2 regions of the Gordonia sihwensis genome follow, and region 2 is predicted to be linked to the other one. Evidence: riboswitches for the same ligand, from Rfam matches in the RefSeq annotation. Region 2 holds a riboswitch; the other holds the start of a gene.
What was found. Region 2 has a riboswitch for thiamine pyrophosphate ahead of P5P27_RS00695 (FAD-dependent oxidoreductase). Riboswitches for the same ligand answer to the same signal wherever they lie in the genome.
Positions count from the first base shown of each region.

Region 1 (7,246 bases), 790 kb from region 2:
AATTCTCCCGATCTGCATCATCGGCGAACCCGTGCTGCACCAGCCGACCACCCCGGTCGAGCTCGACGCCGACTCGAAGCCCTCGGCCGAGATCGTCGCTCTGCTCGACGACATGTACGAGACCATGGACGCCGCCAACGGCGTCGGACTCGCGGCGAATCAAGTGGGCCGGCCGCTCCGGATGTTCGTCTACGACTGCCCCGATGCCGGCGTGCGCCGGCGCGGCGAGGTGATCAATCCGATCCTGGAGACCTCCGAGATCCCCGAGACGATGCCCGATCCCGACGACAACGACGAAGGCTGTCTCTCGGTGCCCGGTGAGGGCTTTCCGACGGGGCGGGCCGACTGGGCCAAGGTGGTCGGCACCGATCGCAACGGCGACCGCGTCGAGATCGAGGGCACCGGATTCTTCGCCCGGATGCTGCAGCACGAGACCGGACACCTCGACGGATTCCTGTACGTCGACGTGCTGATCGGGCGCAACGCGCGGGCGGCCAAGAAGGCGATCAAGCGCAACGGCTGGGGCGTGCCCGGCCTCACCTGGCTGCCGGGCACCGTCACCGATCCGTTCGGCCACGACGACTGACCCGCCCGCCGTGCCGTCGCCGGACCCGTCGCCCGTCTCTCGCGGACCGCAGCCCGCGGTCGGCGATCGAGTGGTGGTCCGGTACCGGCTCGGCGCCGACGCGCCCGCCGATTGGCGGGCCTCACCCAATCCCCCGACCGATCGCTCCCCCAGCCTGTCGGACATCACCGGGCTGCTCCGGGAGCGGACCGGCGAGGCGATCGTCGTCGAGCGCGACGGCGTCCGCCACCGCATCCGCACCGATGCGATCACGTCGGTGCGACTGCTCTCGCGACGGGTGGTGCGCAACTCCGAGATCCGCGGCGTGGAGCGAGCGCTGATGCGCGCCGCACCGGCCGCCGAGCGAACCGAGACCGACGGGTGGCTCGTCAACGGCGCCGGCGACTCTCTGCGGTCGAGAGCCGCGGCACCGGTCGACTTCGGCTCCACCGCGGCCGGTCTGCCCGCGGCGCTGCGCTGGCTCGACGGCCGGGGGCTGCCGCGCCGCGTGATCGTCGCCGACCGGCTGATGCGCGTCGCCTCGCTGGGTGCGGCGATCGCGAGTTCGGCCGATTACGAGGTGCTGGTCGGCCCCGAGCCGACGGCCCCCACCCCGCCCGGCGACTGGGCGCCGATCGCCGACGGGGTGGTCGCGGTGACGGTGGCGGCGTCCGACGACTCGGCCCGCGCGGCGTGGCGGGCACTGGACTTCGAACTGCACCACACGTGTCGCCTGCTGGCTCTGTAGCGGCGGCGCGATGAATTACGGTGGACGGCGATGCCGAACTCCACCGACCCCGACCTGACCAGGCGACGAATCATCGCTTCGGCGCTCGCCGTCATCGCGCTGCTCGCCATCGCGGCGTTCACGTGGTGGATCGACGGCCGCGACAGCCCCGACGACGCGTCGTCCGCACCGACGTCCACGGTCGCCGGCCCGCTCCTCGGCACGTCCACGGCGGCGCCCGGCCCGGCGACGGTCGAGGCGAGGGGCGGCGACGCTCCCACCCGGGTCACCAAGACGCTGAACGAGATCGATTCGGGCCGGTGGCCGGAGGCGGCGAACGCCCCGGGCACCCACGGCGGCGACACCTTCCGGAACAACGAGCGCAAGCTGCCGGTCAAGTCCGCAGACGGGCGGCGCATCGTCTACAAGGAATGGGACGTCAACCCCAAGAAGCCGGGACGCGGACGTGACGCCGAACGCATCGTGACCGGCAGCGACGGGTCCGCCTGGTACACCCTCGACCACTATCGGACCTTCGTCCAGATCCGGGGGCCGTCGGCGTGACCACCGCTTCCCTGACCGAATTCCTCGCCGGCGAGGGCCCGGCGACAGCGCTCGCGGTCGGCGACGTCACCACGTACCGCACCGGCGCAGCGGTCCGGCGGTTGCCGGGCGACCGGATGCGCACGCTGGACGGACTGTACGACCGCTTCGCCGCCGCATGGGACTTCCCCGGCCACTTCGGGCACAACAAAGACGCGTTCGACGACTGCATGGGCGACCTCCCCACCGGTCTGCGGACCCCCACCGGCGCGCGGGCGACGGCATTGCTGACCGTCGTCTCCGATGCCGGCCGACTCCTGGCCGACGCTCCGGAAGGCGACTTCGAGTGGTTCGCCACCTCCCCCGCGCACTGGCGGGAGCGGCTGCGCCGATCGGGCCGCCGCTTCGGACTCGTCCTGCTCACGTCCGCCGACGACGCGGCCGCCGTCGCAGGCCGGTGGGAGGGTGCCGGTGCGCCCCTGATGCGGTTGCGGCAGGATTGACGCCATGCGCCTGGCGACGTGGAACGTGAACTCGATCCGCGCCCGATCCGAGCAGGTCGTGGCATGGATGAATCGGCATGCGATCGATGTGCTCGCGATGCAGGAGACCAAGTGCACCGACGATCAGTTCCCGGTGATGAGTTTTCTGGCCCACGGCTACGACGTCGCGTTCCACGGGTCGAGCGGATACAACGGCGTCGCGATCGCGTCCCGGATCGGGGTGCACGACATCCACATCGGATTCGACGGGCAGCCGCTCTACGCCGGTGAACGGGAGGCGCGAGCCATCTCGGCGACCTGCGGAGGCGTGCGCGTCTGGAGCCTGTACGCCCCCAACGGGCGCGAGCCGGGACACGATCACTTCCAGTACAAACTCGACTGGCTCAGCGCCCTCGCCGATGTCACATCGCTGGAACTGTCGCACGATCCCGCCGCCCAGGTCGCTCTCGCCGGAGACTGGAATGTGGCGCCGACCGACGAGGACGTGTGGGACCCCGAGTACTTCGCGTCCCGCACGCACACCTCCGACGAGGAGCGCGCCGCCTTCCGCCGCTTCGTCGAAGGCGGATTCGTCGACAGCGCGGCCCCCTTCACCCCCGGTCCGGGGACCTACACCTTCTGGGACTGCCAGGCCGGGCGCTTCGCCCGCAACGAGGGCATGCGCATCGACTTCGCGCTCTGCTCCCCCGCCTTGGACGACCGTATCCACGACGCCTTCATCGACCGCGACGCCCGCGCCGCGGAGGGCGCCAGCGATCACGCCCCCCTCGTGTTCGACCTGAGCTGATCCCGGCGGGTGCGCCGGTCGGTCCGCCTCAGGCGGAGGCCATCGCCACCATGCCGGGATGGGCGTCGAGGAAGTGCTTGGTGAAGGTGCACAGCGGCCGCACCTTGAGCTGGTTGTCGCGCATGTACTGCATGGCGCCGCCGGTGAGCCGAGTGGCCAGCCCGTGGCCGCTGTACTCGTCGTAGAGGACCGTGTGGAGGATCGTCACCACCTCGCCGTCGGGACCGTCGTCGATGCGATAGCCGAGCACGCCGACCAGGTCGCCGCCCACCCGCAACTCGAAGCGCTCCCGCTCCGGGTTGTGGGAGACCTCGGAGATCTGATGCAGCAGCGAGCGCGCCGACTGCGGCGGATGCGAGTGACGGACTTTGCGATGCATTCGTTGACCTCCTGTGACCAGCGTCACAAGATTACGTTCGTTCGACGGGGAGACGCAAGTCACATCTGTCACATCTGCATCACGATGCGACGCGACCGGACGACGTGAGTATGGTGGGCACCGCACAACTTCACACGCGGGGGCTCCCACGGAACCGGGGGCTGAGATGGCGACAGGCGGTCGTCGACCGCCTGAACCTGTCCGGATAATGCCGGCGTAGGGAGGATCATCATGGGCACATCCATGCCTGGAACCACACGTGACGACGCCACCGCCGAGGTGACCTGTGGCCCCATCGAGGGCAGCAGCAAGGTCTACCTCGACATCGACGGCATGGCCGTTCCCCAGCGTCGAGTGCATCTGACGAACGGCGAGCACCTCGACCTCTACGACACCTCCGGTCCGTACACCGACTCGTCGGCGACCATCGACCTCGAGAAGGGGCTGGCGAAGACGCGCGACTCCTGGGAACGGCCGGCACCGGTGCCCGTGGGCGGACACGACGCGGCCACCCAGCTGGCCTGGGCACGCGCCGGGATCGTGACGCCGGAGATGAGATACATCGCCGCGCGCGAGGGCGTCGACGCCGAGCTGGTCCGCAGCGAAGTGGCCGCCGGACGCGCGGTGATTCCGGTCAATCACCGCCACCCCGAGTCGGAGCCGATGATCATCGGCAAGGCCTTCGCGGTGAAGGTGAACGCGAACATCGGCAACTCTGCCGTCACCTCGTCCATCGCCGAAGAGGTGGAGAAGATGGTCTGGGCCACCCGGTGGGGCGCCGACACCATCATGGATCTCTCGACCGGCAAGGACATCCACCTCACTCGCGAATGGATCCTGCGCAACTCCCCCGTCCCGGTCGGAACCGTGCCGATCTACCAGGCGCTCGAGAAGGTGAACGGCGATCCCACGCGCCTGACCTGGGAGATCTACCGCGACACCGTCATCGAACAGGCCGAACAGGGCGTCGACTACATGACCGTGCACGCCGGCGTGCTCCTGCGTTACGTCCCGCTGACCGCCAAGCGGGTGACCGGCATCGTCTCGCGCGGCGGCTCCATCATGGCCGCATGGTGTCTGGCCCACCACACCGAGTCGTTCCTGTACACGCACTTCGACGAGCTGTGCGAGATCTTCGCGCGGTACGACATCACCTTCTCGCTCGGCGACGGCCTGCGCCCCGGGTCCATCGCCGATGCGAACGACGAGGCGCAGTTCGCCGAACTGCGGACCCTGGGCGAGCTGACGAAGATCGCCAAGAGCCACGGCGTACAGGTGATGATCGAGGGCCCCGGGCACGTCCCGATGCACAAGATCGCCGAGAACGTCCGGCTCGAGGAAGAGCTGTGTGAGGAGGCCCCGTTCTACACGCTCGGCCCGCTCGCCACCGACATCGCGCCGGCCTACGACCACATCACCTCCGCGATCGGCGCCGCGATGATCGCGCAGGCCGGCACGGCGATGCTCTGCTACGTGACGCCGAAGGAGCACCTGGGGCTGCCGAACCGGGACGACGTGAAGGTCGGCGTCATCACCTACAAGATCGCGGCACACTCGGCCGACCTCGCCAAGGGGCATCCGCGCGCCCAGGAACGCGACGACGCCCTCAGCAAGGCGCGCTTCGAGTTCCGCTGGACCGATCAGTTCAACCTCGCGCTCGATCCCGACACGGCACGCGAGTACCACGATGAGACGATGCCCGCCGAGCCGGCGAAGACCGCGCACTTCTGCTCCATGTGCGGCCCCAAGTTCTGCTCCATGCGGATCTCGGCCGACGTCCGCACCTATGCACAGGAGAACGGGCTCGTCACGCAGGAGGACATCGACGCGCGGCTGGCACAGGACATGGCGGCCAAATCGGCCGAGTTCGCGGCGGCGGGAAACCAGGTGTACCTGCCGATCTCCGAGGCCGCCGCGCCGTGACCCTGCGGCTTCCGCAGGCCGGCCCCGGCGTCACCCCGGTCCGGGTGATGACCGTGGCCGGCTCCGATTCCGGCGGCGGCGCGGGCATTCAGGCCGATATGCGCACCTTCGCGATGCTCGGCCTGCACGCCTGCGTCGCGGTCACCGCGGTGACCGTGCAGAACTCCACCGGGGTCACCGGAATCCAGGAGATCGATCCGGCGGTGGTCGCGGCGCAGATGCACTCGGTGGTTCCCGACATCGGCGTCTGTGCGGTCAAGACGGGGATGCTGGCCTCCGATCCGATCATCACGGCGATCGCCGAAGCCGCGACGCAGCTCGGCATCGGCGGTGACACGGGAGTGCCGCTGGTGGTCGATCCCGTCTGCGCGTCGATGCACGGCGATCCCCTGCTGGCGTCCGACGCCCTCGGTGCGCTCACCGAGCGGTTGATGCCGCTCGCCACGGTCGTCACGCCGAACCTGGACGAGGTGCGCCTACTGACCGGGATCGACGTCGTGGACGGTGCGAGCCAACGGGCGGCCGCCGCGGCACTGCGCGAGACGGGCGCCCGGTGGGCCCTGGTGAAGGGCGGCCACCTGCGGGGCAGCGAACACAGCCCCGACATCCTGTACGACGGCCGAGAGTTCCTGGAGTTCCCGGGCAGACGCATCGACACCCCGCACGACCACGGTGCGGGTGACACCCTGGCCGCGGCGATCACCGGCGCGCTGGGCCACGGCTACCGCGTGCCCGACGCCGTGGCCTTCGCGAAGCGGTGGGTCACCCGCGGCCTGGCCGCCGCCTATCCGCTCGGCGCCGGCCACGGCCCGGTGAACCCGCTGTGGCGGCTCGATCCGGCGGCCGACTCCCCGCCGTGACCGGCCCGCCGCTATCCGCGCACGCGGTGGCGATACTCCACCGGTCCGACGCCGTAGCGCTGCTTGAACCGGTTCCGGAAGGTCGCGACCGTCGGGAAGCCCGATGAGAGCGCGATGGTGCTGATCGAGGCGCCCGCGTTCTGCATGAGCATCTCGTGGGCGGTCTGCAGCCGGCGATCGGCGATCCGGCTCGCGAGCGAGGTGTCGCAGTTCTCGAAGTAGCGGTACAGCTGGCGGCGCGAGAGGTGCAGCCGCTCGGCGATCGCGTCCGGGGAGAAGCTGGGATCGCGGTGGTGGCGGTCGATGAGGTCGCGAGCGGCCTCCTGGACGAACAGGGCGTTGTCCTCGGTGCCGGTCGGAGAACCGTCGAGTTACGACAGCGCGGCGACAATCAGATCGACGGCGGCCTGCTCCGAGACGGTGCCCGTCGCCTGCCCCGCATTGAGCGCCGAGGTCTCGGCGGCGAATCGGCGGACGAAGACCGCGGCCGCGCGGGCCAGCGGGGTGTTGGCCGCGATGGGACGCTGCAGCCGCTCGGCGATGTGGCGGTGCTTGCCGAGCCGATTGAACGGGATGAGCAGTCCGGACGGGTCGGCCACGGCGTTGGTCACCAGGCTGTACGGGGTCGCGTTGCTGACGAACACCAGGTCGCCGGGGCCGTAGACGAACTCCCGGCCGTTCTGCCGGATGAGTGACTGTCCGCGCATACCGCTGACACTGACCACCAGAGAGTCCGACGGCTCGTTCCGCACCCGCTCCGCCGTGCGCTCCATCGTCATCGCGGGCTGCAGTGCGCAGTAGGTCACGATCGACGACAGACTCTGTGCGAAGCGCATCGCATGAAAGGTCTCCGGTTCCGCGATGCGGACGTCGACCGTCGGGCTGTAGGCGGTGGTGCCGGAATGGCCGGTGAACCGGTCCGGACGCGGGCGCGTCGGGACACTGCCGACGCCGAGCCG
Region 1 is NZ_CP121248.1:3,603,737-3,610,982, forward strand. Features, by position in the region: gene P5P27_RS17155 (peptide deformylase) at 1-586, shown strand, start outside; gene P5P27_RS17160 (GNAT family N-acetyltransferase, cg3035/Rv0428c family) at 597-1,313, shown strand; gene P5P27_RS17165 (guanyl-specific ribonuclease) at 1,344-1,856, shown strand; gene P5P27_RS17170 (barstar family protein) at 1,853-2,338, shown strand; gene P5P27_RS17175 (exodeoxyribonuclease III) at 2,343-3,125, shown strand; gene P5P27_RS17180 (GNAT family N-acetyltransferase) at 3,154-3,504, opposite strand; TPP riboswitch at 3,631-3,744, shown strand; gene thiC (phosphomethylpyrimidine synthase ThiC) at 3,736-5,427, shown strand; gene thiD (bifunctional hydroxymethylpyrimidine kinase/phosphomethylpyrimidine kinase) at 5,475-6,287, shown strand; gene P5P27_RS17195 (helix-turn-helix domain-containing protein) at 6,299-6,622, opposite strand; gene P5P27_RS17200 (AraC-like ligand-binding domain-containing protein) at 6,659-7,246, opposite strand, start outside.
Region 1: another riboswitch for thiamine pyrophosphate. It lies ahead of thiC (phosphomethylpyrimidine synthase ThiC); the one in region 2 lies ahead of P5P27_RS00695 (FAD-dependent oxidoreductase).

Region 2 (7,246 bases):
CGCGGATTGCATTCGATCGTGTACAGCCCCTTCTCGGGGTGGTCGATGAAGTCGAGTCCCATGTGGCCGGTGAAGTTCACCGACTTCGCGAAGCGCTGCACCCAGTCGAGGATCGGCTGGTGATCGACCTGCGTGAAGGTCAGGCACGAGCTGCCGTCGATGGCGTAGTCGACGGGATAGGTGGCGTGGGCGAAGACCTCGCCGTCACGGCACACCGAGTAGGTGCAGTACCGGTCGCCCTCCATCCACTCCTGGGCGATCCACGGGTTGGTCTCGTCGTAGGTGAGGAAGTCGAGGGATTCGCCCGGCTGCGCCTTGTAGACCTTCTGCGAGCCGCGGGAGTACGTCTGCTTGATGGCGAAGGGCGTGTCGAAGTCGAGCCCGACCGTGTCCTGCGCCGAGGCCAGCTTCTTGAACTTGAGCGTGGGAAAGCCCCGCTCCACCAGCGCCTCCTGGAAGGAGAACTTGTTGTGGAGCATGTCCTCCACCTCGAATGGCGACAGGAACAGCTCGCATGTCGGCGGGAACAGACCGGCCATCATCGAGAGGATGTCGGTCTCCTCGTGGATGGGGATCACCATGTCGATGCCCTCGGACTTGACCAGTTCGGCGATCTCGCGGCAGTACTCCTGCGGCTTGAACTTGGGCGGACTGACCCGATGGAACGACGAGACGGCGTTCGAGAAGCGGCTCACCGTGATCGGGAGGCTGTCGCACGTCGACACCGTGTGCCCGGCAGCGGCGAACTGTCGCGCCAGGTTGAGCGTCAGAAACGACCTGCCGAAGGTGATGAGGACATGTTTGCGCGTACCGGAGACCACAGATACAGAGTAGACAAGTGAACAAGCCTCACGTGTAGCGTGTTCTTACCGAGTACTCATTCACGACTCAGGGGATTCTTCGTTGTACGTAATCGGGATCATTGCGGCGTCGATGGCCGCGGTGGCCTACGGAGTCTCGACCGTGCTCCGAGCACTCGGCGCCCGCCGGGTCGCGGTGGAGCAGCGGGAAGAGGGCAAGGCCGGGGTCGGCGGCGACAACTCGCCGTCGGTCGAGTCGACCTTCTCCACGCTCGTCGATCCCGCGTTCATCCTCGGGACTGTCATGGTCATCGTCGGCTTCGCGGGCGGCGCCGTCGCCGCGCGTTTCCTGCCGCTGTTCCTGGCTCAGTCGATCGTGTCCGCCAACCTCGTCGTCACGGCACTGCTCGGAACACTCCTGCTCAATATCGTTCTGCACACCCGTGACTGGGTCGCGATCTGGCTCGTGGTGCTCTCCCTGTTCCTGCTCGGCGTGTCGTCGTCCCCGGGCGTCAAGGACAGCGCGTCGATGACCTTCCACTGGGGTCTGATGATCGCGACCATCCTGCTGTGCACCGTCTCCCTGGTCGGCGTGTACCGGGGCGGTAAGTTCGCCGCGCCGATCGGCGGTGCCGGCGCGGGGCTGCTGTTCGGCGTGATCGCGTGTTCGGTCCGGGTGCTCGACGGCCTGGAGAAGTTCGACATCCTGACCATCCTGGGTGACCCCGCGGCGTGGTCGATCGCGATCGCCGGAGCGATCGGTTTCTACGTGCAGACGGTGACGCTGCAGGTCGGTGCCGTCAGCGGCGTGACCGCGATGCTGGTGGTCGGTGAGACCGCGGGCCCCAGCATCATCGGCGTGGCCTTCCTGGGCGACAGCGCACACCCCGGTCTCGGCTGGCTCGCGGTGGTCGGCTTCATCGGCGCCGTGGTCGGCGCGGTCCTCGTCGCCTGGTACGGCACCGGCGACCCCGACCACTTCGGGGAGGCCCCGCCGGAGAAGGGCGGATGGCGCCGCGGCCGCGAGCAGGTCGACGACGCGGACCGCTGACGCGTCCTCAGCAGATCGCGGAACGGCTCGGCGAGGATGCCTGCGCCCAGAACCGCTTCGGGATCCGGCCGGCGTGCGCGGCCAGGTATCCGGCGACGACGGCGTGGCGCATGGCCGCGGCCATCGCCGCCGGGTCGTCCGCGCGCGTGACCGCCGAGGCCAGCAGGACGGCGTCGCAGCCGAGTTCCATGGCCAGTGCCGCGTCGCTCGCCGTCCCGATGCCGGCGTCGAGCACCACCGGCACCTCGGCCCGCGCGACGATCATCTCGATGTTGTGTGGATTGGAGATGCCGAGCCCGGTCCCGATCGGCGAGCCCAGCGGCATCACCGCGGCCACCCCCGCGTCTTGCAGACGCAGAGCGAGGACCGGGTCGTCGTTGGTGTACGCGAGAACCTGAAAGCCGTCGGCGACCAGCGCCGATGCGGCGTCCACCAACTCGAGCGGATCGGGCAGCAACGTGCGGTCGTCGGCCACCACTTCCAGCTTGACCAGATCCGTCTCGCACGCCTCACGGGCGAGCTGCGCGGTCAGTACCGCCTCGGCCGTGGTGTGACAGCCCGCCGTGTTCGGCAGGACCGCGATTCCGAGGCGACGCAGCAGGTCGAGCACACCGGTCCCGGACTCCGGACTGATGCGGCGCATCGCCACCGTCGTCAGCTCGGTTCCGGAGGCGATCAATGCACGTTCGAGCACAGCGAGATTCGGCGCGCCGCCGGTCCCCGTGATGAGCCGCGAACCGAACTCGCGGCCGGCCACGGACAGCGGCGGCACCTCCCCGACCGGTCCCTGTGCTGTGTCAGCCACCCTGCACCGCCGTCAGGATGTCGATCTCGGCGTACGCACCGAGCGGTCGGTCCCACTCGGCTTTGGAACGCACCACCCCGTCCACGGCCACCGCGACTCCGCAGTCGGGCAGGTCGAGGTGGGCCAGCAGCCCGGTGACGGTCGGCGCGTCATCGAAGGTGACGGTGTCGCCGTTGACGGTCAGTTCCATGTCGGCTCCCTGTTGTCGGTGTTGTCAGTTGCGATCGGATCCACCCGCGAGTCCGGTCCGCGCCGATCCGGCGGTCGGAGGAGGGCGGCCACGCGCGCCGCGGTCCACGGGGCGAGCGCGATGCCGTTGCGGCCGTGCCCGGCGGCGACGAGAATCCGCTCGTCCACCCGCCGCACCACGGGCACACCGTCCGGCGACGACGGGCGGATCCCCGCGCCCGCCTCGGCGAGTTCGTAGGTGCGCAGTCCCGGCATCAGCTCGGCGGCGTCGGCGAGCAGATCGCCCACCCCGCCCGCCAGCGGCATCCGATCACCGTCGTCGTAGGCCTCGTACTGGGTGGCGCCCACGACCACCCCGTCATCCCTCGGCACCAGGTACAGGGCGCGCCCATGCCAGCGGGCCCGGATCACATGCGTCGGCGGCGGCACCGACCAACGTGTGCGGCGCAGTCGGAGGATCTCGCCCTTCTCACCGCGGAGTTCCACGCTCGGCAGCAGCCTGCGGGAACCGAGGCCGGCCGCGACCAGCACCTGATCCCCGGGGATCGTCGACAGATCGGTCACCCGCCCGCGCTCCCAGATCACTCCGCGGCTCTTGAGCGCGCGTTGCAGCGCGGCGATCAGCCGCCGGTTGTCGAGCGACCCCTCACCGACCGCGTGAAACCCTCCGGCCACGCCGCGCACCAGCGCGGGTTCGGCTGCACGCAGCTCGGCCGGTGTCATCGCGGGCAGCCGGTCGGCGTCGCCGGGCGACGTGGACAGCCCGAACCGCACCTGTGTCCGCAGGTGCTCCAGGTCGGCCGGCGCGGCACCGATCAGCAAGCTGTCGGCGGCCGTCCGCACGGTCGGATCCCCGAGTCGTTCGAGCAGGGCGGGCCATCGCGCCACCGAGTCCCGCGAGATCGCCAGCAGCCGGTCCTCGCCGGGATGTCCTTCTGCGAAGCAGCCGAGCATGCCGCCCGCGACGTGCGCGGCCCGCTCCTGCGGTCCGGCGTCGAAGACGCGCACCCGCCATCCGCGGTCGGCGGCGGACAGGGCGCACGTGAGGCCGACGACGCCGCCCCCGATCACCGACAGCTCACCGACTCGCTCAGTGCGAGGGTCCATCGGAGAGGCGATCTGTTCGCCGGATGCGGTTTCACCAGACATGACGTCAGCCTTCCTTCGCCGGCATGACCCGGATCAGGTGTGACGGTCAGCGCCGGCGCAGCGCACTCTCAGCCCGGCGGACCTCCGGACTCCCGTGTCGATAACGCCTCACAGTCTACCGCCCGGCATCGGCGACTACGGTGTCGGTCATGGATGCCCGCACTCGTCTCGCCACCTCCCGCCTGTACCTGTGCACCGACGCGCGGCGCGAGCGCGGCGACCTGATCGACTTCGTCCGGAGCGCTCTCGCGGGCGGCGTCGACATCGTCCAGCTGCGCGACAAGAATTCGCCCGGGGAACGCGAGTTCGGCGAGCTCACCGCCGTGCAGGAGCTGGAACTGCTGCGGCGGCTGCGCGAACTGACGCACGCCGCGGGTGCGCTGCTGGCGGTCAACGACCGGGCCGACGTCGCGGTCGCGTCCGGCGCCGACGTCCTCCACGTCGGCCAGGACGATCTGCCGCCCGCCACCGCCCGGCGCATCGTCGGCCCCGACGTGGTGATCGGCCGCTCCACGCACACCGTGGAGCAGGCGCTCACCGCCGATGCCGATCCCGACGTGGACTACTTCTGTACCGGCCCGTGCTGGACGACGCCGACCAAACCGGGCCGGGCGGCCACTGGACTGGAGTTCGTCAGCGCGGTCGCCGCGGCGCGGCCCAGCAAGGCGTGGTTCGCGATCGGCGGCATCGACCTGCCCCGCGTTCGAGAGGTCACCGACGCGGGCGGCGAGCGCATCGTGGTGGTCCGGGCGATCACCGGTGCCGACGATCCCGCGACCGCCGCGCGCGACCTCCGGACGGCTTGCCTTTCCGGCACGGCGGAGTAAGCTGCTTGCCATCATGACGTGGAAGCTTCTTGTAGCCCGCCGCAGCGGGGTCTGATTCGACCGACCCCCCGCTGCGGGGTTGTCGTCTCTCCACATTCTCTGAGCTCGTCGGTCATCGAATCTTCGACCGAAATGAAGGCTCCCGATGCGTTCCATTCAGATCCTGCCGACATCCTGTACCCGTAACGGATACGACCGTCCGCAGCAGTCCCGCTCCTCTCGGCGACTGCCGAACTGGTTCCCACGGGAGGCGGCCGACATGACCACTTCGAGTTTCGACCAGACCTACGCACCCGCCGGCGACATCGCGTTGGAGGCGATCACGATCGAGCCGGGTCGCGGCGACACCGTCACCTGCCGCGCACGGATCAATCTCGGCCGACGATGCCACGACGTCAGCGCCACCGCGGTCGGCGCCATCGGCGCGATGACCGAGGTGCTGTACGCACTGGGCGCGGGCGTCGAGATCGTCTCGCTGTACCAGCATCAGGAGGACGGCGAGACCGTCACCTACCTGCTCTGCGAACGCGATCTGCACCGGAGTTGGTCGTACGGCCGGGGCCGCACCGGCGACGAGGCCACCATCAACGCGCTGATCGCGGGAGCCAATCAGCTGGCGTGAGCTCGCTCAGGTGGGCCCGAGCTCGGGCGGGCCGGACTCAGGTGAGCCGGGCCAGCAGCCCCGGCCACGCCTTCGCCAGACCGGGATGCAGCGGCAGCTCGGCCACCGACTCGGCGGGCACCCAGCGCAGTTCGGCGGACTCCCCGTTGCCGACCGTCGCGACCGGCGAATCAGCCTTGGCGATGACCGTCGTGTAACTCCACTCCGGCGCCGAGTGCGTGACGATCGACTCGATCACCGCGACGTCCGACTCAGCTATCCCGGCTTCCTCGTGCGCTTCACGCACCGCGGCCTGTTCCACGCTCTCGTGCGAGTCGCGGGCACCGCCCGGCAGCCCCCACGTACCGCCCTGATGCGACCACACGGCGCGATGCTGGAGCAGCACCACGACGCCTGAGTCGGCCGGCGCGCACAGCAGCAGACCCGCCGCCCCGAAGCGTCCCCAGTAGCGCGCACCGTCCGCACCGAACACCCAGCCGTCACCGTCACCGCGCACCCTGCGACCTCCTGCACCGACCCACCGACTTCAGATCGGCTTCTCTGACGAATCACCGTACCGGGCTGTCCGTCTACTCGCAGCCGCGCCGACTAGGGTTGAGCGCAGCACATCCGAAAGGGACAACTCGTGGCCGGCCAGGTTTACCGAGTGCGCTCGGCACTCACGCATGCGGGCCGCAGTGTGCTGCCCGACCGTGGCGCGCCGAGCCCCACTCTGCGCCAGGTGATCGCCGACCGGCGCGAGATCGCCGCCATGACCCGCGAGCGGGTCTCGTCGCCGTTGCTGACGATGCGCTTCTACGCGACCACCACGCCCGGCAAACTCGTCATCATCCTGCTCGCGATGGTCCTCGCATGCGGTCTCACCGGCTGGTACTCGTCCGTCTCGCTCACCGAGCGAAGCCAGACCCTCGAAGCACTCGTCGACCGCGCCGAGCCGCAGGCCGAGGCCGCCGAGGTCCTCTACAGTTCGCTGTCGGTGGCCGACGCCGCGGCCAACTCCGCGTTCATCTCCGGCGGCCGCGAGTCCCCCGACCTCCGCGCGGAGTACACCGACTCCATCGCGACGGCGTCCTCCGCGCTCATCGCCGCCGCGGACGGACTGTCCACGGCGGCGGAGGTGTCCGAGCGCGACAAGCCCTCGCGTGACGATCTCGACACCATCGCCACCAGCATCCCGGTGTACACGGGCCTCATCGAGACCGCACGCACCAACAACCGGCTCGCGAACCCCGTCGGATCGGCCTACCTCAGCGAGGCCTCGTCATTGATGATCGAGACCATCCTGCCCGCGGCGCAACGCCTCTACGAGGACCGGTCGTCGGCGATCTCCGACCCCCAGCGCACCCTCACCGTCCCACCGTGGGGCGTCTACGTGGCGCTGCTGATCATCATCGCGATGCTGATCGTCACCGGACGCTATCTGGCCCGGCGCACGCGGCGCCACTTCAACATCGGTCTCATCGGCGCGCTCACCGCGATGATCCTCGGCACGGTCTGGCTGCTCATCTCGGGACTGCTGTCGGTGGCCGCGGCCAACACAGCGAAGACCGCCGGTGCCGATCCGCTGCACACGCTGACCACCATGCGGATCCTCACACAGCAGGCGCGGTCGGCCGAGACGCTGTCGCTGGTCCGCCGGTCCGATCCGGGAGAACTCGACGTCGGCTTCAGCAAGGATCTCGAGGAGATCCACGATCACGCCGACCAACTCGCGAACGACCCCGAACACGCCGACGACCACGGCCTGACGCAGCCGCTCACCGACGTCCAGTCGGCGCTCGAACGTTGGCGCAGTGCCCACGA
Region 2 is NZ_CP121248.1:139,827-147,072, reverse strand. Features, by position in the region: gene P5P27_RS00715 (ATP-grasp domain-containing protein) at 1-821, opposite strand, end outside; gene P5P27_RS00710 (EamA/RhaT family transporter) at 904-1,851, shown strand; gene thiG (thiazole synthase) at 1,859-2,656, opposite strand; gene thiS (sulfur carrier protein ThiS) at 2,649-2,846, opposite strand; gene P5P27_RS00695 (FAD-dependent oxidoreductase) at 2,837-3,994, opposite strand; TPP riboswitch at 3,987-4,100, opposite strand; gene thiE (thiamine phosphate synthase) at 4,144-4,821, shown strand; gene P5P27_RS00685 (hypothetical protein) at 5,081-5,443, shown strand; gene P5P27_RS00680 (NUDIX hydrolase) at 5,481-5,939, opposite strand; gene P5P27_RS00675 (hypothetical protein) at 6,069-7,246, shown strand, end outside.